Regions from separate parts of the Bradyrhizobium sp. USDA 4516 genome, predicted to be linked through region 2. Evidence: riboswitches for the same ligand, from Rfam matches in the RefSeq annotation. Region 2 holds a riboswitch; each other region holds the start of a gene.
What was found. Region 2 has a riboswitch for cobalamin ahead of ACVI1L_RS28835 (DUF1636 family protein). Riboswitches for the same ligand answer to the same signal wherever they lie in the genome.
Positions count from the first base shown of each region.

Region 1: another riboswitch for cobalamin. It lies ahead of ACVI1L_RS09050 (TonB-dependent receptor); the one in region 2 lies ahead of ACVI1L_RS28835 (DUF1636 family protein).
Region 3: another riboswitch for cobalamin. It lies ahead of ACVI1L_RS25370 (HoxN/HupN/NixA family nickel/cobalt transporter); the one in region 2 lies ahead of ACVI1L_RS28835 (DUF1636 family protein).

Region 1 is NZ_JBSRXT010000001.1:1,923,727-1,931,477, reverse strand. It holds gene ACVI1L_RS09060 (amidohydrolase family protein) at 1-1,237, shown strand, start outside; gene ACVI1L_RS09055 (CobW family GTP-binding protein) at 1,239-2,168, shown strand; cobalamin riboswitch at 2,397-2,591, shown strand; gene ACVI1L_RS09050 (TonB-dependent receptor) at 2,697-4,970, shown strand; gene ACVI1L_RS09045 (PepSY domain-containing protein) at 4,973-6,472, shown strand; gene ACVI1L_RS09040 (tetratricopeptide repeat protein) at 6,480-6,953, opposite strand; gene gspD (type II secretion system secretin GspD) at 7,030-7,751, opposite strand, start outside.
Region 2 is NZ_JBSRXT010000001.1:6,335,911-6,343,661, reverse strand. It holds gene cobN (cobaltochelatase subunit CobN) at 1-3,167, opposite strand, end outside; gene cobW (cobalamin biosynthesis protein CobW) at 3,167-4,201, opposite strand; gene ACVI1L_RS28835 (DUF1636 family protein) at 4,198-4,572, opposite strand; cobalamin riboswitch at 4,667-4,878, opposite strand; gene cobO (cob(I)yrinic acid a,c-diamide adenosyltransferase) at 4,915-5,568, shown strand; gene ACVI1L_RS28825 (cobyric acid synthase) at 5,580-7,028, shown strand; gene cobD (threonine-phosphate decarboxylase CobD) at 7,210-7,751, opposite strand, start outside.
Region 3 is NZ_JBSRXT010000001.1:5,544,066-5,551,816, forward strand. It holds gene noeE (nodulation protein NoeE) at 93-1,346, shown strand; gene cysD (sulfate adenylyltransferase subunit CysD) at 1,617-2,516, shown strand; gene cysN (sulfate adenylyltransferase subunit CysN) at 2,516-4,402, shown strand; gene ACVI1L_RS25365 (hypothetical protein) at 4,512-4,709, shown strand; cobalamin riboswitch at 4,901-5,100, shown strand; gene ACVI1L_RS25370 (HoxN/HupN/NixA family nickel/cobalt transporter) at 5,505-5,918, shown strand; gene ACVI1L_RS25375 (HoxN/HupN/NixA family nickel/cobalt transporter) at 5,912-6,556, shown strand.

The DNA of each region.
Region 1 (7,751 bases), 4.4 Mb from region 2:
CGGCGTGTTGCCGGTCGCGTCCTGGTACAAGCGCCAGGCCGAGAAGGGCAGGGTGCTGAACTACGGCGCCGCCGCCAACTGGGCCTTCGCGCGCATCGGTGCGATGACCGGCTCGAATTCGGAGAGCTCGCTGGAATCGTTTGGTGCCGCGATGCGCGATCGCCGCTGGATCGAAAACGTCGCGACCGAAGGCGAGGTCGGCGGCATCCTGGAGCGCCTCGCCAATGCACTGAACGAGGGCGGCATCGGCATCGGCATTCTCAACGCCTATGCGCCGGGCGCCGGCGTGCAGGAATTGACCGCGGTGTGCCAGCTCGCGGCGGATCATGCGGTGCCGACCTTTACCCACGTCGCCTACATGTCGCGGATCGATCCCGAGAGCGCGGCGGAAGCCTATATCCGCCTGATCGGCTATGCCGGCGCCACCGGCGCGCATATGCACATCTGCCACTTCAACTCGTCGAGCAAGACGGATATCGAGCGCTGTGTCGCGCTGATCGCGAAAGCGCAGGCGCAGGGCCTGCCGATCACGGTGGAGGCCTATCCCTACGGCACCGGCTCGACCGTGCTGGCGGCGACCTTCTTCAGCGATCCGAAATTCGAGGAGCGCAACGGCCTCGGCTACGATTCGGTGCAGCGCGTGACCGACGGTCACCGCTTCGGCAGCCGCGAGGAATTGCTGGCGGCACAGGCCGAAGAGCCCTCGACCTTGGTGCTGTGGCATGTGCTCGACATCGAGAACAACGCGCATCATCGCGATCTGCTCGATATGGCGGTGCTGTATCCGGGCGGCGCGATCGCCTCCGACGCGATGCCGTGGACGCTGTCGGACGGCCGCCCCTACAGCGGCGACGCCTGGCCGCTGCCCGACGATGCCACCTCGCATCCGCGCTCGGCCGGCTGCTTCACCCGCTTCATCCGTGAATGGGTGCGCGAGCGCAAGAAAGTGTCGCTGCTCGAGGGCATCCGCAAATGCGCGCTGATCCCGGCCGAGATCCTGTCGGCGAGCACGCCGGCGATGCGGGCCAAGGGCCGGCTGCAGGTCGGCGCCGACGCCGATGTTGTGGTGTTCGACTACGAGACGCTGAGCGATCGCGCGACCTTCTCGGCGATGAATCGTCCGGCGGAGGGCGTGCGGCATCTCGTGGTCAGCGGCCAGCCGCTGATCAGCGATGGTGTGCTCGATGTCGCGGCGCGTCCCGGCCGGCCGGTGCGCCGGCCTATCACGGGGGGCTGAGGTGCCGGTCCCGATCCTGCTGGTCGCGGGCTTCCTCGGGGCGGGCAAGACCACGGTCGTCAACCATCTGCTGGCGCATGCGCAAGGGCGGCGCATCGCCGCCGTGGTCAACGATTTCGGTGCGATCAATATCGACGCCGAGCTGATCGCCGGCGCCAGCGACGGCGTGGTCAGCCTGAGCAATGGCTGCATCTGCTGCACGCTGGAGGGCGACCTGCTGCGCACGCTCGCCACGTTGCTGCGGCGTGATCCGCGTCCCGAATTCATCGTGATCGAGACCAGCGGGATCGCCGATCCCGCCGACATCGTGCGCAACCTGATGGATCCCGTGATCTGGAAGGAGGCGCCGCTGGAGACCGTGCTGTGCGTGGTCGACGCGACGCAGCCTGCGGCGATGCTGAACGATGCGCTGCTGCGCTCGCAGCTCCGGGCGGCGGATGTGGTGGCGCTGAGCAAGGTCGATCTGACTGACGCCGCTGCGTGCGCCGCGATCCGCGACGCCGTGCGCGCGGTGCGTCCGGCGGCCGTGGTGGTCGATGCCTTGCATGGCGAGGTGCCGGCCGCGCTGCTGTTCCCAGCGGACCTCGATCATGTGTCGGCGCCGCGCGAGACCGCGCCGCGACGGCCGTCGTCCGATCGCTTCGACACGCTGAGCTGGACCTCGGAGCGGCCCGTCGTGCTGCCGCGCTTGCAGCAGGCGATCGGCAGACTGGCGCCGAAGCTGGCGCGGGCGAAGGGATTGTTCGAGACGGTGGAGCAGCCCGGGCGGCTGACCGTGCTTCAACTCGCCGGCGGCCGGGCGACCCTGGCTGCGGGCGGCGTGCCGTCGCCCGGCGTGCCGCGCACGCGCATCGTGTTCATCGCCGAGATGGGTGCGCTGTCGCGCGCGGAGATTGATGAGGTGATGCAGGGATGCGTCGAGGCTCAGTGACGCGAACCTACGTTTCCCGTCATCCTGAGGAGCCGCGAAGCGGCGTCTCGAAGGATGAATCGGCCGCCAGCCGGGCCGTGCATCCTTCGAGACGCGCGTGCCCCGCTCCTCAGGATGACGGGTTGCCTTTCGGCGTCAGCCCTCGACGTCGCTGTGTCATCGCCGCCGCAGCATCTCGCAAAGCATGTGTGCGACAATCGCATCGAATTGACAGCCTTGCCGGCACCACCTATCGTTTTTGCCGACGGTTCCCTTCGGGGATCAAAAGGGAATGCGGTGCGAGGGTAACCCCAATGCCGCAGCTGTCCCCGCAACTGTAAACGGCGAGCCTTTCGTCAATTTGCCACTGGGCCAGCGGCCCGGGAAGGCGTCGACAGGCGATGACCCGTGAGCCAGGAGACCTGCCGTCAGTCGTGGTCATACGCGAGCACATCGGGCGGGGGCGTCCTGGTGGGATCGGAGCACTGCCTTTTCGGCAATGCGCCATCCGCGTTCGCGGTGACGTGCCACGTTACCGCGAGTCCTTTCATGTCTCCGTCCTCTCCCGTTGCGCGCAAATGGCGCCTCGGTCTCGTCTGCTCCCTGTCATCGCTGTTGCCGGCCGAAGGCTCGGCACAAACACCGCCACCAACCAGGCTCGATCCGATCGAGGTCGCGCCTTCCGCTGTGGCAAGGCCGAAGCCCGCGGCGCGAAGCCGTGCCGTGGCCGCCGCGGCGCGGCCGAGGCCCGCGACGATCGCAACAACCGGCAACACGCCGCGCGTCGCAGCGTCGGGCGTACGGGGATCGGCATCGCCGACGCTCAATGCCACCACGCAGGGCGGCACCGGCAGTCGTCTCAACCTGACGCCGCTGCAGACACCGGCCAGCGTCGAGATCATCACGGCGCAGACCATCGCTGAACGCGGCCAGCATAATGTGCTCGATGCCGTCACCCAGGACGCGGCCGGGTTCGTCGCAACGCCGGCGCCAGGCAATGGCGGCCTGTCGTTCAGCACCCGCGGCTTTGCCGGCAGCAACTCGGTGATGACGCTGTATGACGGCACGCGCTTCTATATCGGCTCCGGCACGCTGACGTTCCCCTACGACACCTGGTCGACGCAGCGCATCGAAGTGCTGCGCGGCCCGGCCTCGGTGCTGTACGGCGAAGGCGCGATCGGCGGCGTCATCAACGTGATTCCGAAGAAGCCGCAGAGCACGCCCTATAACGAGGCCGAGGTTTCGCTCGACAGCAACATGACGCGGCGGCTCTCGGTGGACAGCACCGGTCCGATCAATCCCAATGTGTCGTACCGCATCAACGCCACCGGCAACATGTCGGACAGCTGGGTCGATCGCGACAAGACCTCGAACGCGGTGGTCTCCGCTGCCGTGCGGGTGCAGGCGTCGGACAATCTCGCCTTCACGCTCTCGGAAGATTACGGCGATCGCAGCCCGTCGCGCTATTTCGGCACGCCGCTGATCAACGGCGCGATCCAGGACGCGCTGCGCTTCAAGAACTACAATGCAGCGGACAGCGCGATCCGCTATCAGGACAGCTGGACCCGGTTCAAGACCGAGTGGGACGTCGCCGACGGCATCAAGGTCAACAACACGCTGTATTACCTGACCAGCGAGCGGCACTGGCGCGACATCGAGAACTACACCTGGAATCCGAAGACCCAGCTGATCGATCGCACGAGCTATATCGAGATCTTCCACGACCAGAAGCAGCTCGGCAACCGGATGGATACGACCTTCAGCGGCCACGTGTTCGGCCTTGCGAACCAGGTCGTCGCCGGGTTCGACGTCAACCGGATCGACTTCACCCATACCAACAACTCGCCCTATGGCGGCGCGTCGTCGGTCAATCCTTATGTGTTCGATCCCGGATCGTTCTTCGCCACGACGACGGCGACCACGCCGGGCTTCAACGCGATCGTCAATCAATACGCGCTGTTCGCCGAGGATCGGCTCTCGCTGACCGATCAGTTGTCGCTGGTGACCGGGGTCAGGTATGATCGCCCCGAAGTGGACCGCACCGACTACAAGACGCCGGCAAACAGTTTTGAGACGACGCTATCGGGCACTAGCTGGCGCGCGGGCCTCGTTTACGAGCCGATCAAGAACCTCGCGTTCTATGGCCAGTACGCGGTCGGCGTCGATCCGGTCAGCAATCTGATCTCACTGTCGACCACGCAGAAGACATTCCAGCTTGCGACCGGCAAGCAGACCGAGATCGGGGTCAAGCAGTCGTTCTGGGGCGGCCGCGGCGAGTGGACGCTGGCTGCCTACGAGATCGTCAAGACCGGGCTCACGATTCCCGATCCCGGCAACCCTACCGGCGGCGTGGCATTGCAGATCGGCCAGCAATCATCCCGCGGGGTCGAAGGATCGATCGGGCTCGCGCTGAACGACGGCTGGCGCGTCGACGCCAATCTTGCGCTGTTGCGCGCCAGATACGACAACAACAGCCAGGTGGTCGGCGGCAAGATCGTCAGCTTCAACGGCAATGTCCCGGTCAACGTGCCGCAGCAGGTCTCGAATGTCTGGCTGACCTGGGATTTCGCGCCCAACTGGTCGGTCTATGGCGGCGTGCAGATCGTCGGTGCGATGTACTCCGATCTTGCCAACACCCAGCTGCGTCCGGGCTACAATGTGGTCAATGGCGGCGTCAGGTGGAAGCCGGATAACCGCACCACGGTCGCGTTCCGCGTCTACAACCTGTTCGACAAGGCTTACGCGGTGACCTCGAACGGCACCGGGCAGTGGCTGCTAGGCATGCCGCGTACCGCCGAATTGTCCGTCAACGTGAAGTTCTGACCATGCGCAACGCTCTGATCCGGCGCGGGCGGCGGTGGCTCTATATCGTCCATCGCTGGATCGGCATTGCGACGTGTCTCCTGTTCGCGATGTGGTTCATCTCCGGCCTTGTCATGATGTACGTGGCCTTTCCGCGCCTTACCGACAGCGAGCGCCTCGCCGCGCTTCCTGTCATTCCCTGGAGCAAGGTGCGGGTCACGCCTGATCGCGCGATGGCGATCGCAGGTGTCGAGCGTTATCCGCGTGACCTGCGGCTTTCGATGATGGACGACACGCCCGTCTATCGGGTGACCGGCTGGAAGGGAGGGACGATCACCATTTCGGCGACCGACGGCAGCGTGATTGACCGGATCACGCCGGACCAGGCGCTGGCCATTGCCGCTCATCATCCGCATGCCTTGCAGCCTCGCTTGATCGAAACGATCACGCGCGACCAATGGTCAGTCACGTCGCGCTTCGATCCGTTGCGGCCGCTCTATCTGATCGGTCTCGGCGACGCCGATGGCACCGAGCTCTATGTTTCCTCGCGCACCGGCGAGATCGCGCTCGACACCACGCGTTGCGAGCGGATCTGGAATTGGCTCGGCTCGATCCCGCACTGGATCTATCCGACCGTGTTGCGCAAGGACGGCCCGCTGTGGCGGGATGTGGTGCTGTGGATCTCGGGTGTCTGTCTTGTCGTCGCGGTCACCGGCTTCTGGATCGGCGTCCTCCGCCTGCGGCTGATGCGCCGCTACGCTGATGGCGCCGTCTCGCCCTATCGCGGCTGGATGGCCTGGCATCACATCGCCGGCCTGGTCGGCGGCATCTGCGTCTTGACCTGGATGTTTAGCGGCTGGCTGTCGCTCAATCCCGGCGGCGCGTTCTCCGGCCGCGGCGTCACCCGCGAGATCGCGATCGGCTATAGCGGCCATGACACGGCCGACATCGTCGCCGGCTTCCAGTCGTCGCCATCGATGCCTGCGGTGGAGGCCCGCTTCGTCTGGATCGGCGGACACCGGTTAATGTTGCTCGACGACGGCAACGGCGGCCGCAGCATCGCCGATCCTGTGACCGGTGCGCGGATGACCCTCTCGCGCGACGAGGTCATCGCTGCCGCCCGACACGCAATGCCCGGCGCTGCGATGACATCAGCGCGGCAGCTCGATGAACCCGACGCCTATTGGTACACGCTGCACCAGGCGCGCGAGCTTCCGGTATTGCGGATCGGGTTCGACGATCCCGCCCGCACCTGGCTGCACATCTCCCCCGTCACCGGCGAGATCCTCGAGCGCAGCGACGACAGCCGCCGGTCCTACCGCTGGCTGTTCAACGCGCTGCACAGCCTCGATGTCCCGCTGCTGCTGCGCATCTGGCCGGCGCGCGACGTCGTGGTGTGGCTGCTATCGGCGGCTGGTACGATTATCTCGATCAGCGGGATCGTGATCGGGTGGCGCCGGTTGCGGCGGCGGAAGGTACGAGGCAGGCGCGTGTCGGCGGGCCTCGTGCGCACACCCCCGTAAGGCGCGATTACTTGGCGGTCAGGTGCACGTCCGGCGCCGGCCGATCGGGGGCCCATTCCAGTGCAAACCGCTGACCGGCGATGATCTCATAGGTCGAGAGCTTGGATGCGACCGCATCGCGGAAACGGAGATAGGCATCGCGCTGCCGCCCGTTCGAGCGGGCCGCGGCCAGATTGAGCCATTTGTAGGCCAGCACGAAATCCGTCGGAACGCCGTGACCCTTGTCGTACATCAGGCCGAGCTGGGCCTGCGCGAACGGGTCGCCCTGCACGGCGCCGCGATAGTAGCAGTCGGCGGCGGCTGCGTAGGCCTGCGGCACGCCGAAGCCGTGCTCATACAAGAAGCCGAGCATGCCGAGAGCGCGCGGATTGCCGCGCTCGGCGGCCGGCGCGAGCTCCCGAGCCGCCCGGACATAGTCGCCGCGATGGAAGGCGGCCGATCCGCGCGCGACGCTGTCGGCGCTCGCGACAGAGGCGGTCATCGCCCAAAGCGCGATCGCAAGCGAAGCCGAGAGGCCCGTCCGTTGTGCGAGAACGCGGCGCATCCTGCTGCCCGGCTCAGTGATAGCTGGTGGTGATCGGCGCATTGGTCGATGTCGTGGCGATGCTGCCGCGCAATTTCGATCGAAGCTCCTCGGCCACAGTCTGGGCGTCGGAGCCGTTGCGGATGATCTGCGGGCGGATGAAGATGATCAGCTCGGTACGCTGGGTGCCGTTGCTCTGATGTCCGAAGGCGTCACCGAGGCCCGGAATCTGGTCGAGCACCGGAAGCGCGTTGCGGGCGCCGCTCTGCTGTTCGCTGATCAGGCCGGCCAGCAGCACGGTCTGACCGTTGGCCACCGAGATCTGGCTCTTGACCCGTCGCTCCGAAACGGTCGGCGTCAGGTTGACCGTGCTGCCGCTGCTTTGGGGAACGTTGCTGATCTCCTGCTCGACATCGAGCCGCACGGTGCCGTTCACGCTGACGCGTGGCGAGACCTTCAGGATGATGCCGGTGTTGCGATAGTCGATGGTGTTGACGACGGTGTTGCTCGTGGTCAGCACCGTCGCGCTGCCGGTCGAGACCGGGACGACGTCGCCGACCTGCAGGGTCGCGACCTGGTTGTTGATCACCACCAGCGAGGGATTGGACAGCACCTTGACGCTGGTGACGGCGTGCAGCGCATCCAGGATCAGGCTCGGCTGCGTTGCATTTCCGATCAGGAAGTTGAAGCCCGGGAAGCTCTGGTTGATGAAGGCATTGGTGAGCGACCCCGCGACCGAGACCGCGCCGGTGGTCG
Region 2 (7,751 bases):
GTTTCGATCGCAGCCAGCGCCGCCGGGTTCTCGCGCGCCATGAAGCCGCGAACCTCGTCATTGCCGAGCGTCGCATCGTAGTAGAGATCGAACAGATGCGGCGGCACCGCGCCGGCAAGATGGGCGAACGCCGCCATGTGCTCCAACGTCGCTGTGATTTCGGCGGCACCACGGAAGCCATGGCGCATCATGCCCGCGATCCAGGCAGGGTTGGCCGCGCGCACTCGCACCACCCGTGAGATTTCCTCGGTCAACGCCCGGGCATGCGGCTGATCCGGCCGCGTCGCATCGAGGTGATAGAGCGATGGGGCTTTCGTGCCAAGGCGCCTCGCCGCCGCCGCGATGCCCGCCTCGTGCGCGGCGTAGTCGGCCGCCAGCAGCAGATCGGTCTCCGGCAGATCCTGGGTGTGAACAAAACTGTCCGCAGCCGCGAGCCGCGCCTCGATGCCGGCGCGATCGGGCCGCATCTCGCCGTCGGATGCGAGAGCCCACGACGATGCCGACAACCAGGCTTCGCCGGCCGCCTCGCGCGCCTCCGGTGTGAAGACGTCGGGGACCGACGAAATGCCAACGCCATAATGTCCGGGGCGAGGACCGAACACGCGCGCGATGCGCTGCCGGTAAGGATTCTCGTCCGCCTCGTCGCTGCGTTCGGACAACGCCTCCGCCGCGGCTTCGAATAACTGGGCCAGCCCTGAGAAGACGTCGCGGAACAGCCCCGACACGCGCAGCGTGACGTCGATGCGCGGCCGGCCGAGCTCTGCCGGCGCGATGATGTCGTAGCCCGACACCCGCCCCGAGCCGTGATCCCAGCGCGGCGCGATGCCCGCGAGATGCAGGGCCATCGCAAAGTCCTCGCCGGCGGTGCGCATCGTCGAGGAGCCCCAGAGGTCGACCACGAGTCCCTTCGGCCAGTCGCCGTGATCCTGCAAATGACGGCGCAGCAGCCCTTCAGCAAGCTTCACGCCTTGCGCATGCGCCGACGGCGTCGGCACCGCGCGCGGATCGACCGCAAACAGATTGCGCCCGGTCGGGAGCACGTCGCTGCGCCCGCGATAGGGCGAGCCCGACGGCCCCGGCGCAACACGCCGGCCGGCGAGCGCACCAAGCAACGCCTCCTTCTCCGCCTCACCGCAAGCGCCCTGCCCGAACACATGCAGGCCGTCGCCGAACTGGCTTTCCTTGAGGTCGCAGACGAAACGATCGATCTGCGGAATGGCCTCGGCCGCGGAGACCGACGCGGCGAGACCGAGATCGTCCTCCAGCCCGGCGATGCGCGCTTCGTCGCGGATCGCGGCGATCAGGCGCTGCCGGCGCGCCGGATCGAGACCATCGGCGGTCGAATACTCATCGAGCAAGCGCTCAAGATTGCGCAAGCCTTTGGGGACCGCGGCCTGTGCCAGTGGCGGCGGCAGATGACCGATCGTCACGGCACCGATCCGGCGCTTGGCCTGCGCCGCCTCGCCGGGATCGTTGACGATGAAGGGATAGACAACAGGCAGATCGCCGATCAGCGCCTCCGGCCAGCATGCGGGCGACAGCGCAACCGACTTGCCGGGCAGCCATTCCAGCGTTCCGTGCGCGCCGATGTGGACGACGGCATCGATGGCCTGCCGCCTGAGCCACAGATAGAACGCGACATAGGCATGGCGCGGCGTGCGCGCCAGATCGTGATAGTCGGCGTCGCGCTGTCCCACCTCACCGCGCTCCGGCTGAACGGCGATGACCGATTTGCCGCAGCAGATCGCCGCGAAATGAAATGCGCCGTCACGGCAATCGGGATCATCTTCCGGCGCGCCCCATGCGCGGCTGAGATCGCCCTGCAGCAGCTCGGGAAGGCCGGAAAGCGCCGCACGATAGTCGGCGACGTTCCACGTCAAATTCCTGCGCAAAAGAATGTCGCCCAGTGACTCCACCGGCTCAAGGTCAAATCCCGCGCCCGCGAGATCAGCCAGCATCGCCCCGACCGAGGCAAGCGCATCGAGGCCGACGGCATGCGCGATCTGATGCGGGCGGCCGGGATAGTTCGAGAGCACCAGCGCGAGCCGCTTCTCCTGTGCCGGCTTGCTGGCAAGCCGATGCCAGGCGGCCACGCGTGCGGCAACTGCAGCGACGCGCTCGGCATCCGGTCGATGCGCAAGATGCGCGAATTGCAGCTCAAGATCGCGCTCACCAGGCGATTTGAAGCTCACGACCCCTGTGAACAGGCGGCCGTCGACCTCCGGCAGCACCACATGCATCGCGAGATCGCCGGGCGAGAGCCCGCGGAGCGACAAGGCCCAATCCTCGCGCCGCGCGGTCGACAGCGCGACCTGGAACACCGGGCATGATGCAGCGTCGAACGGCGTCGTGCCGTCGTCACCGGCCGCGGAAAACGCGGTCGCATTGACGATCGCCGCTGGAGCGCATTGCGCAAACTGAGCGCGCAGCCAATCGGCCACGCCCGCCGCCTTCAGCGAGGTGACGAACACACCGTGGGCATCAAAGCCCCTCTCACGCAATGCATCGATCAATGCATCGACCGGCGCCGTATCGCCTGCCGCGAGGTAGGAACGATAGAACGTCACCAGCACGCGCGGCCGGCCGTCCGGTGCCGGCAACGCCGTGATGGCACCGCGCCGGGAATCGTAGACGCCGATCTCGGGAAGATCGATCTCGCCGACCACCGGCCCGGCATAGAGTCCGGACGCCAGCGCCAGTTGCGCGATCACGGCCTGCGCGGCAACCGGGCCGCCCTTGTCGCACAGCACCTTCAGACGGCGCAGCGTCGAGACCGGCAAGGTCGAGAATTCATCGAGCCGCAGATCGTCGCGGCCATCCGCCGGCAGCACCACCAGGGCAATGCCGCGCTCCTTCGCCAGCCGATGCACCGCGGCCAGCCCGTATGACCAATAGGGCTCGCCGCCGATCAGCCGCACCAGAATGCCGCGGGCGTGCGAGAGCGTCCGCTCGATATAGGTATCGACCGACAGCGGATGGCGCAGCTCCGCGAGATTGGCGAGCCGCAGCGACGGCAGCGCAGCACGGCCGCGCCGCCAGCCGGCCGCGAAGGCAGCAAGATCGCTGTCGGAAAACGACAACACCACGAGATCGGCCGGATCCTGGCCGAGGTCCCTTGGCGTCGCGGTCTCCTCAAGGCCGCGGCTCTCGCGGAAGACGACGTGCATCAGACACCAAGCCGTGCCCTGATCGCGGCTTCATCGATGTCGGCATGTTCGCCGATCACGACGAGCTTCGACTGCCGCGCCCGGGCGCCCCAGGGCATGTCGAACTGATGCCGCACCCGCTCGCCGACCGATTGCACCAACAGCCGCATCGGCTTGCCTTCGACCGCGATGTAGCCCTTGGCGCGCAGCACGTTCTGCTCGCGCGCCAGCCCCTTGATCGAGGCGACCAGCGCGTCGACATCCGAAACTTCCGGAAGATCGATCACGACGGAATTGAAATCGTCGTGCTCGTGTTCCTCCTCGCCATCGTGATGCGACGGCCGCGCCGCGAGATCGCTTTCCGCCGCCGCCCCGAGCCCGAGGATCACGCGCGCGTCGATCGTGCCGTCGACGACGGGCAACATCGGCACCTCGCGCGGCATCTCGGCCGCGATCACCTCTTTCGCTGCCTTGATCCCCTCCGCCCCCGCGAGGTCCGCCTTGGTCAGCAGCACGATATCGGCACATGCGATCTGGTCCTCGAACACTTCCGACAGCGGCGTCTCGTGGTCGAGATTGTCATCCGCCGCACGCTGCGCATCCACCGCGGCCGGATCAGGCGCAAAACGGCCGGCGGCGACGGCCTCGGCGTCGGCGAGCGCGATCACGCCGTCGACCGTGATCCGCGAACGGATCTCCGGCCAGTCGAACGCTTTCAGCAGCGGCTTCGGCAGCGCGAGCCCGGAAGTTTCGATCACGATGTGATCGGGCTTCACGTTCCGCGCCAGCAACTGCTCCATCGCCGGGATGAAATCGTCGGCGACGGTGCAGCAGATACAGCCATTGGCGAGTTCGACGATGTTCTCGGCCGGACAATTGGCGTCGGCGCACGACTTCAGGATGTCGCCGTCGACGCCTTCGCTGCCGAATTCGTTGACCAGCACCGCGAGCTTCTTGCCGTTGGCATTGCGGATCAGATGCTGGATCAGTGTCGTCTTGCCGGAGCCGAGAAAGCCGGTCACGACGGTGACCGGAATTTTGGCGAGCGTGGTCATTCTGCGGCCTCCGGCACGACGGGAAGAGGTGGAATGCGGGCGAGCGATTGCTTGCGGAAGATTTCCGGACGGCTGCGCCACGGCACGATGCCGTCGGGCGCCGCCGCATAGGCGGAGGCACCGGCGATCACATCCGCGGCATTATCAGCGGACAGTCGGCCGTAGACATAGGACCAGCGCCCCGGCGCGCTGAGCGCGACCGAGCAACCCTGGCTGCAGGCCGACAGGCATGCGACGGGAACCAGATTGACGTCATCAGGCACGCCGGCCTCGACAAGCGCGGCATGCAGGCGTGCACCGGGCGCGAGCTCACCTTCCGCCGGCGTCTGGCCGGCGCGGCAGGTGATGCAGACATGAAGTGTAACGCTCATCGCCCTTCCTGGATTGACAGCGGGAAGCGATGAGGCACACGAACCGATTTTGGACAGGTTCGTTCCCCGTCGCGGAACACCCCGTCCGCCGGTTTCACAACATGCTGCGTTGGCAGGTCTCCCGGCTTGCGGAGCAGGTTTTACCCTTCGATGCCCACCTTCCCGACTCCGTATGGAATCAGTGGCTTGGGCATCTCTCCGGTCACGGTCGCGGGGGCGGCTGCGCTTCGGGCCCGATTTAGCGGAGCCCTATCGCATTCCCTCTTCGCCTGTCGTAGGACAGGAACCAACGCAGGACCACCATTCGTCCAAGCCTCGCACTTGTCAAGCCGAAGGAATGTGATGACTTCTGATGGAAAGGACGCTGAAGACGGCGCCCTCGGCACCGATCTTTCGCCGGATGCGCGCCACGCGGACAAGATGGCGAAAAAGAAGGCCGCCCGCGACCGCATCATGGCGACCAAGAGCGGTGAAAAGGGCCTGATCATCGTTCATACCGGCGCCGGCAAAGGAAAATCGTCCTCCGCGTTCGGCATGATCGTGCGCTGTGTGGCGCACGGCTTTCCCTGCGCCGTGGTGCAGTTCATCAAGGGCGCCTGGGATACCGGCGAGCGCCGCCTGCTCACCGGGCATTTCGGCGATCTCTGTCAATTTCACGCCATGGGCGAAGGCTTTACCTGGGAGACGCAGGATCGCGCCCGCGACATCGCGGCAGCGCAAGCCGGCTGGGAAAAGGCCAAGCAGCTGATCGCAGACCCGAGCCTGCGCATGGTCGTGCTCGACGAGATCAACATCGCGCTACGCTACGATTACCTTGCGATCGCCGATGTCGTCGACTTCCTGACCACGTCGAAGCCGCCGATGACCCATGTCGTGCTCACCGGGCGCAACGCCAAGGAGGAGCTGATCGAGATTGCCGATCTCGTCACCGAGATGACGCTGGTAAAGCATCCGTTCCGCTCCGGCATCAAGGCCCAGCCGGGCGTCGAGTTCTGACGGGCATCACGATGGCGCGCGCATTGATGATCCAGGGAGCCGGCTCGGACGTGGGCAAATCGCTCATCGTCGCCGGCCTCGCCCGCGCCGCCAGACGGCGCGGCCTGCGCGTGCTGCCGTTCAAGCCGCAGAACATGTCGAACAACGCCGCCGTGACCGTCGATGGCGGCGAGATCGGCCGCGCGCAGGCGTTGCAGGCGCTCGCCGCCGGCGTCGAGCCGCACACCGACATGAACCCGGTGCTGCTGAAGCCCGAGACCGATGTCGGCGCCCAGGTCATCGTGCACGGCAAACGGATCGCCACCGCACGCGCGCGCGAATATGCCGGCATGAAACCATCGCTGATGGGCGCGGTGCTGGAGAGTTTTGCGCGCCTGAAGCAGCGCGCCGATCTGGTGCTGGTCGAGGGCGCCGGCAGTCCCGCCGAGGTCAACTTACGCAAAGCCGATATCGCCAATATGGGATTTGCGCGCAAAGCAGACGTGCCCGTGGTGCTGGTCGGCGACATCGACCGCGGCGGCGTGATCGCGCAGCTCGTCGGCATCAAGACGGTGATCGACCCTGATGATGCCGCGATGATCCAGGGCTTTGTCATCAACAAATTCCGCGGCGATCCGACATTGTTCGACGACGGCTATCGCCTGATCGAAGAACGCACGGCGTGGCGCGGCTTTGGCGTGCTGCCCTGGTTCGTCCGCGCCGGCGAACTTCCGGCCGAAGATGCGCTCGGGCTCGGCGAGGCGCGCAAGCCCGGCCAGTGCAAGATCGCGTTCCTTGCGCTGTCGCGGATTGCCAATTTCGACGACCTCGATCCGCTGAAGCTCGAGCCCGGCGTCGATCTCGTGATGGTACGTCCGGGCGAAGCCATCCCGGGTGATGCGAAGCTCGTCATCCTGCCCGGCTCGAAATCGACCCGCGGCGATCTCGCCTTCCTGCGCGCGCAGGGCTGGGACATCGACCTCCTCGCGCATCATCGCCGCGGCGGCCATGTCCTCGGCCTGTGCGGCGGATACCAGATGCTAGGACACAGCGTCGCCGACCCCGATGGGATCGAAGGTCCTGCCGGCGAAACGCGCGGGCTCGGGCTGCTCGATGTCGCAACCACCATGACCGAACAGAAGACGCTGACGCGCTCCAGCGCGGTGCATGCCGCGACCAGCCAGCCGATCAGCGCCTATGAAATCCATATCGGGCGCACCGACGGGCCGGATCGCGCGCGGCCCTTTGCATCACTCGACGGTACGGCTGAGGGCGCGGTCTCCGCAGACGGGCGCGTTCACGGCAGCTATCTGCACGGCCTGTTCGCCTCGGATGAATTTCGCAAGGCGTTCCTTGCACAGCTCGACATCCCCGCGGCGGATCAGACTTACGGCGCCAGGGTCGAGAGCGCGCTCGACGCGCTCGCCGGGCACATCGAGACCCATCTCGATGTCGAAGGCCTGCTCGCGCTGGCGCGTTAAAGCGAGATGATTCCTTCTCACCTCGCCCCGCGTGCGGGGAGAGGTCGGAACGCATCGCTAGATGCGTTCCGGGTGAGGGGGAGTCTCCGCAACCGCAGCTGTCGCCGAATATGCGGATGCGGCCCCTCACCCCAGCCCTCTCCCCGTAAGAACGGGGAGAGGGAGCGCAGCGCCGTCGCAATCAGCGCGACAACACGGCGGAAAGGCGCGACCACTCGGCCTCGCCTCCCGGCAAGCCGAGGCGCAGCCATCCCGGTTTCTGCTGGAAGACCCGCGACCAGATCTGCGCACGGGCAAGTTTCTCCTGCGCAGCCAATGCATCGCCCGTCTGGTAGAGCCGGAACAGCAACGTGCCACCGAGCAGCGTCCAGCCCTGCGATCGCGCTATTGCATCGAGCCTGACGCAGTCGTCCGCGAGCCGCGCAGCCGTCGCCGTTGCCCAGTCGTGATCGAGCAACGCGCGCCGCCCGATCGCGATTGCTGCTCCCGAAACCGGCCATGGGCCCGCCCTCGCCGCAAGCGCGGCGACGTCCGCCTCGCTGCCGATCGCGAAGCCGAGGCGCAAGCCGGCAAGTCCGTAGAACTTGCCGAATGAGCGCAGGATCAGCAGCCCCGCGTGTCCTGCTTCCGGTGCAAGGGACAGGTCAGGAACGGCGTCCGCAAAACTCTCGTCGATGACGAGCCGGCCAACGCGCGGCAGCAGTGCCAGCAACTCGCGCCGGT
Region 3 (7,751 bases), 790 kb from region 2:
TGGTTTGCAAGCGGTCGCCTCAACTGAGGCCACGGCCGGCTTTATTTCGCTCAATCGAACGCGGTTCGCTTTTCAAGTATGGGGCCTGAATTATGAGTTGTGCTTCTGGCGGTTCGCCTGTGGTCTGCTTTCTCCTCGGACTTCCACGAGCCGGGACAACACTCCTGGCACACCTGCTCCAAAGCCATCCAGAGATCATGGCCCCGCCTGAACCCTGGTTGATGTTGGCACTTGAAGCCTTCGGAAGGGTGGATCAACGCCACCCGGCAGGATCTTTGCTGATTGAGAGCGCAACCTCCGAATTCCTGGGGCGCATCGATCGGACGACTGCCAGCCGTTTTGCCGATGCAGCATACGGTCAGTATCTGGCAGCAGCGGGCAAGCGGCTCATTATAGACAAAACACCACGCTATTGGGCGGCGCTCGAATTCCTTGAACGTGTCTATCCAGAAGCGCCGCACATCCTTTTGATGCGCAATCCTTATGCCATCGCGGCTTCACTGAAATCCACGTGGGGCATCCCGCTTCGAGCCGAAAGCTCCTACTCGGTCAGCGTATCTAGTCTCGCCGATCTCATGCTTCGTCTGCCCGATGGCTTAATATCTTCATTTGCCGATTTGGTTCTGGGCCTTCCGAGGCTCGCCGCGCACCGCACCCGCCCGCGCACACAGCTGGTGCGATATGAGCTGCTCGTGACGCAACCAGACGAAGAGATTAGGCGCCTGCTAAGCGGGCTCGGCTGTGATCCCGCGGCGGCCGCATCGGCGAGCATGGGACAAGTAGATTATCTTCGATCCAGCAGCTTTGGGGATCGAAAGATCCTAGAACGAAACGCGGTCGATCAAAGCTCTGTCAAGACATGGCAATCCCAACTAAGCATCGAAGAAATGCAAACCGTGACCGATCTGGTCGGCACCGAGCTTTTGAAAGAACTCGGATATGAGGCGGAACTGCTGCATGCACAGCAAGCCGGAGTTGTGGATAGGGGGCCTCAGCTAACTGAACTCTATCGACACACATTCCGAACCTGGTGGGATTTGCGAACTGGCAAGGCCGGAGCATCGTCCGGGCCATCACAATCCGAGCAAGTCCACACTCCGCAGCTTCCAGAGAACTTTCGTTCCACGTGCGACATGTCCGTGGTGCAGGCGCAAGATCTGTCCCCTGCCAGCGTTGCGGAAAATCTGCGGCTGGCCGATCCAATGAAAGCGCAGCTGCAGCAGGCACTGTTGGCGTCAGAAGCTGATCGAGCTGCAGGGCTGGATGCTATTCGGACTCGTGATGCGGCTATCGAGATCTTGCGTGGCGAGGTCGCGCGGCTTGAGCAGATCATCAATATGGCTTAGGGTGATCTGGATGCTTGCGATCAAAACACGCTGGCTGATTTAGCCAGGATTCCTCCGCCCAACGAGCTGATCTGCGCCAATAACGTGTGAGGCCGGCGCCGGCGGTACGACGGTGGAATGCGACATGCCCCGGGGTGTCTCAGTCAGTCTGCCGCCCAACCGGCCACTTGATAGCTGGATAGCCACACGCACCGGCGAGCTCGCTCGCACCCGACATTCCTCCTCTGGGCCGGCGCTGCAGAACCGAGATCCTGCATCGAAAGAACATATATGCTGCCAAAACATCTGCGCCGTCTTGAAGCTGAATCGATCGAAATCATGCGTGAGGTGGCCGCCGAGTTCAAAAGGCCGGTCATGCTTTACTCGATCGGAAAAGACTCGAGCGTGCTGCTGCACATTGCGATCAAGGCGTTCTATCCGGCAAAATTGCCTTTCCCCCTGCTTCACGTCGACACGACTTGGAAGTTCCGCGAGATGATCAGCTTCCGGGACGCGACGGCCAAGCGGCTCGGCGTCGAGCTGATCGTCCATGTGAATGAGGAGGGCATTGCGCGCGGGATCAATCCGATCGACTCCGGCTCGGCGCTTCATACCCAGGTGATGAAGACCGACGCTCTGAAGCAGGCGCTCGAGCTTTACGGATTTGATGCCGCTCTTGGCGGAGCCAGGCGTGACGAGGAAAAGAGCCGCGCCAAGGAACGGATACTGTCCTTCCGTTCGGCCGGACACGTATGGGACCCCCGCAACCAGCGGCCGGAGCTCTGGAGCTTGTTCAACACGCGGATACGCCAGGGCGAAAGCATGCGCGTGTTTGCGATGTCAAACTGGACCGAGCTGGACGTCTGGGAATATATCATGCTCGAAAAAATCCCGGTCGTCCCGCTCTACTTCGCAAAGCAAAGACCGACGGTGTGCCGAAATGGCGCGACGATCATGGTCGACGACAGGCGATTGCCACTCAACTGCGATGAGACGCCGCAAATGCGCATGATCCGCTTTCGTACGCTGGGATGTTATCCTTTGAGCGGAGCCATTGAATCCGATGCGACGACGATCGAGGACGTGGTCGTAGAAATGCAGACAGCGACGGTGTCGGAGCGTCAGGGACGCCTGATTGATACGGATGAAGCCGCTTCGATGGAGAAGAAGAAGCGGGAAGGTTACTTCTGATGACTTCCATAGCAATGTCGAAACCTGTCCACCCTAGTGCAAGGGACCAGCTGCGATTCATAACATGCGGCTCGGTGGACGACGGAAAATCGACCCTGATCGGCCGGTTGCTGCACGACAGCAAGATGATCTACCAAGATCAGCTCACGGCGGTGAAACGCGACAGCATCAGGCACGGCGGCGCCGACATCAACTTCGCGCTGCTCGTGGACGGGCTCGAGGCTGAACGGGAGCAGGGCATCACGATCGACGTCGCCTATCGCTTCTTCACGACGCCGCGGCGCTCTTTCATGGTGGCTGACACTCCCGGTCACGAGCAATACACCCGCAACATGGCAACCGGCGCCTCGAATGCGCAGCTCGCAATCATCCTGATCGATGCCCGCAAGGGCGTGTTGGTTCAGACCCGCCGCCACTCCTTCATCTGTTCGCTACTTGGCATTCGCCACGTCGTGCTGGCAGTGAACAAGATCGACCTTGTCGCATACAGCAAGGTTGCTTTCGATCGGATCGTCACCAGCTATCTGGCCTTTGCCGCCGGCCTTGGCTTTAGCTCGATTGTTCCGATCCCGATCTCTGCCCGCCACGGCGACAACGTCGTTGACCGGTCCGCTCATACCAAGTGGTATCATGGTCCATGTCTGATGGAGCATTTGGAGAGCATCGATATCCAGTCCGACACTGCAAGCCAGGCCTTCCGCTTTCCGGTCCAATGGGTGAACCGGCCCGACACGGATTTTCGCGGCTACGCCGGATCGGTGGCTTCCGGCACGATCTCGGCAGGCGACGAGATCGTTGTCGCCGCGTCCGGACGGACCACCCGCATCAAGCGGATCGTGACCCGGGACGGCGACCTTGTCGACGCCGAAGCCGGCGATGCCGTCACCATTACGCTGGAAGACGAGATCGATATCGGCCGTGGCGATCTTCTGTCGCGGCCAACCGAACGCCCCTGCGTCGCCGACCAATTCGCTGCTTATCTGATCTGGATGGACAACGAGCCGCTCGCTCCCGGACGAAATTACATCCTGCGGATTGGCTCGCAGACGGTCGCCGGCAGCATTACCACGATCAGGCATCGGATCGATGTCAATACATGTGAGCACCTGGCTGCCGAGACGCTTTCTCTCAATGAGATCGCGTTCTGCAATGTTGCGACCGCACTGCCCGCCGCATTCGATCCTTACGACGTCAATCGGAAAACCGGATCGTTTATCGTCATTGATCGTTATACCAATCGTACGGTTGGCGCCGGTATGATTGCGTTTCCGCTGCGGCGGGCCACCAATGTTCCCTGGCAGGCGCTTTCGGTGGGCAGGAGTGAGCGCGCCGCGCTCAAGGATCAGAAGCCTTGCGTCGTCTGGTTCACCGGTCTGTCTGGCGCGGGAAAGTCGACGATCGCCAACATGGTTGATCAGAAGCTGCTCGCAATGTCGCGACATGCCATGCTGCTAGATGGTGACGACCTCCGGAACGGATTGAACGCGGACCTAGGCTTCTCGAAGGCTGAGCGGGAGGAGAACATTCGGCGCGTCGGACACGTTGCCAAGTTGATGCTGGACAGCGGCTTGATCGTGATCTGCTCGTTCATCTCCCCCTACAGGTCCGAGCGAGATATGGTTCGCAGCCTGATTGGCAAGGACGAGTTCATCGAAGTCTTTGTCGATACGCCAATCGAGGAATGCGCAAGGCGGGATCCAAAAGGTCTCTACTCAAAGGCTAAAGCCGGTGAGATCAAGAACTTCACAGGCATCGATGCGTCCTACGAAGCGCCGATAAGGCCGGAAATTCATCTCAGGACGATGGAGCAGGCCCCAGAGCAAGCAGCGGAAGCCGTCGTCGGCGCCGTGATGGCGCGCGCACTCCTCTGCGATGAGCGGCGATAAACCTGTCGCTTCTTCCTCGCGGATGCCGCTTACCTGCCTACTGGTCTGGCGATGGCGACTCGGGTTAACTGGGAGCATCGATCGGATTCGCCGATGCTAAAGGATTAAGATGGTTGCATCCACTCGTCGATTGCCCGCTTCCGGTTATGTGCTCGAAGTCGACGGTCAATTGAAAACCGAATTCGCGACAAGAGACGGCGCCTGGGCAGGAGCGCAAGAGCTTAAGAAGCGCCGTCCCATGCTCCAGGTCCGGGTCTATGACGCCATGACCAAGGACAGAGAGGAAGTCAGCCTTCCAGTCGCCTGAGTGTTTCAACCGCAGTGTGTCTGCGCGAGCGGCGAGCGCCGCGCCGAGTTCTTGAGCAACAGAGCCGCAGTGTCTTGACGCCTTCGATCTCGTCCGCAATCCGAGGTTGAGGAGCAAAGTTACCGCTTTTTCCTGAGCTGCGGTGTCGCACGAAGTTCGCCAACGATTACTTGACACGCCCTCTGAAGCCATTTCGCTTTGTCATCGGTAGTGTTCGAAAGGCTATTCAAGGGCGTTCGGCGGGTCCTGCCTGGCCCATGCCGGAGCTGTCCGACGCAACTGTAAGCGGCGAGGCGATGACCATTTCGTGCCACTGGGATTCGCGATCCTGAGAAGGTGGCCAAGAGCCGCGAACTCCAGCCAGGAAACCTGCTACCAGCCGTTGCCGTGCGCAAATGCGTCGGACGGGGTGCTCTGAGGCATTGGTTGGCCCGTTAAACTCGACTACGGCTCAGATCGAGGTTGCAACGTCAATGCGGCGGCGCAATCGCGCGACAACGAGCTGACGGCAGGATAGAAGCCGCACGAAGCGGTCCAGCACGTTAGCCCAGCAGAGCGGCACGAAAACTGCACCGCGAAGGGGGACCAGCCCTGAGAAGTAGGAAATGCCACTCAACTCCACTGCCGTTGCGACCAGCGCAATTGTCTCGTGCCGCGAATGGGCATGATCATCGGACGCTGTATCCGTCGGTTCGTCTTCAGCCTGGCCGGACCGGCTTTGGCGTGCGCGGCGCTTATGCAAAGAGGGACGTTCGTGATCAAACTCATGCTTAGATGCGCTGCCGAAGCAAGATCATGTTCACATATCCAAAGCTTGCCATAGACGACGCATCGGCTGCCTCGCGGAGTCGAATCATCTCGCTCTATGCCTTCTTGTTGGCCATCAATTGCTTCGCCTGGACCTGGGCCATCGTGGCGCTGTCCGAGCGGCCGACGCTGCTGGCGACAGCAGTGCTGGCCTATGTGCTCGGCCTTCGGCACGTCGTCGATGCTGATCATATCGCGACCATCGACAATGTTGTTCGCAAGCTGATGCAGGATGGCCGACATCCCCTCGCGGTCGGACTTTTCTTCGCCTTTGGCCATTCCTTGTCGGTTGGAGTGGCGGTCGCCGCGATTGCAGCTGCAGCGCTCGCGCTGCAAAGCGGTTTCCAGGAGTTTCGCTTGGCAGTACCATCGGCACCGGTGCATCGGCCTTCTTCTTGCTGACGATTGCCGCCATCAACCTTGTGATCCTACGGGATGTCTGGCGGAGCTTTCAGCGTGCGCGGCGTGGCGAACACGTCCGAGAGCATGAGTTCGATCTGCTTCTGTCCGGTCGTGGCTTGCTGTCCCGACTCTTGCGCCCGCTGTTTCGCATGGTGACGGCGAGCTGGCAGATGTTCGCGATCGGTCTGTTTTTCGGCCTCGGATTCGATACCGCGACGGAAATCAGCCTTTTCACCGTCGCAGCCGGGCAGGTTTCGGGAGGGCTGGACTTCAGTACGGTGATGATATTTCCGGCTCTCTTCACCGCAGGCATGATGCTCGTCGATACGACCGACAGCGTCTTGATGGTCGGCGCGTATGGCTGGGCTTTCCTCAATCCGATCCGCAAGATCTGGTACAATCTGACCATTACGGCCATCTCAGTCGTCGTGGCGCTGCTGATCGGCGGCATTGAGGCACTCGGCCTGCTCGCCAACAAATTGGCGCTTGAAGGCACTTTCTGGAGCGCGGTGGACGATCTCAACGGGAGCTTCGCCAATTTCGGCTATCTGGTGGTCGGCATCTTCCTGGTCAGTTGGGCGCTGTCATTTGCGATCTATCGCTGGCAAGGACTCGAAGAGCCGCTCAAGCCGGGGTGAGCTCATACAACCAGATGAGCTTCGGGGCGCGGAAGCTTGCAGGCTTATGCGCGCCCGATGCGCGAAAGCATCTCGGTCGACGAGTCCCCGCTCGTTGTGATATGGCACGGGAGCTCCTGCATGATTCATCTCTTCTGTCTCGGGCTTGACAGTTTTGTGGGAACAGGATTGTCGCCACAAGCGGGGCTAAACTGAGCCGCACCAGGTCTGGCGGATGCCATTTGGCTTAACGAATGACATAGCCATTCCGCATGGTTGATAGCAGAGATCATGACTGATGGCTCCGGAGCGCAGGGGTACCGGTACAAACGACATCAGACGGAGGCGCGTTCCAAAGCACAGCAAAGTGGACGGTTGGATCGCGACGGTCGTCATCGTGAAAATGGCTACGACAAACGGCTTCACGCACACAAGCTGCGTGACTGGTGTCGCCGGCGCGACCGAGGCCGTGGGCTGACCAAGAAGGCGGGCGAGCCAATGCCGCAATCTTCAGCTGTACAATGCAAGAGGGCAACTGCGACGGTCCGCGTTCGGCCGACGCGACTATCGTTGCACATGATGGACAAGATCGAGCTAATTATCGCCCGTCTTCGGCGTCATTAGCTCCGTGCGTCTGACATCGAACAATGTCGGGTTCAATACCACCGGTCCAAAAGCGACGTCGAAAATAACCGATTGCAGGCGTTCAAAACTGCATTTGCGCTCCATGGCCAAGCGCGGTTAGTCCCGGCGCTCCACTGGTTCGCTGTGTCCGCAATCGTCGGCGGAGTGGCTTGGTCGTGGGACTAGAACCAGAAACTGCTGATCTTGAGCTTGAGAGTCGCCAATGAAAGAGCGCCAACACCTCTGAGGACATCAGTCATCGTCTGGCCTACCGCACATCTGGGGTGGTCCGCTTCTCCGCCTTCGATGTCGTGAAATGTTGGCATCGCTCTTGCTGGTGTACAACAGACTCAGTCGAATACTTAAGAAGTCGCTCAAGGGCTCGTGTCGCGTGATCAACTGCTTCGTTTTCCGTCGAACGGCTATACATGTCCGGCAAGCGCCTCGAGGAACGAACGTCCGCGGCTTCGACGCATCGAGCTCTAATCGATGGCTCGCGAATCGCCGCCAGAGGTGAGCGGACGTCGGTTCATCAACACAGGTGTACTGACCAGCTTCCTGTATTTGAAGCGACCGCGGATCGGCCTGCCCG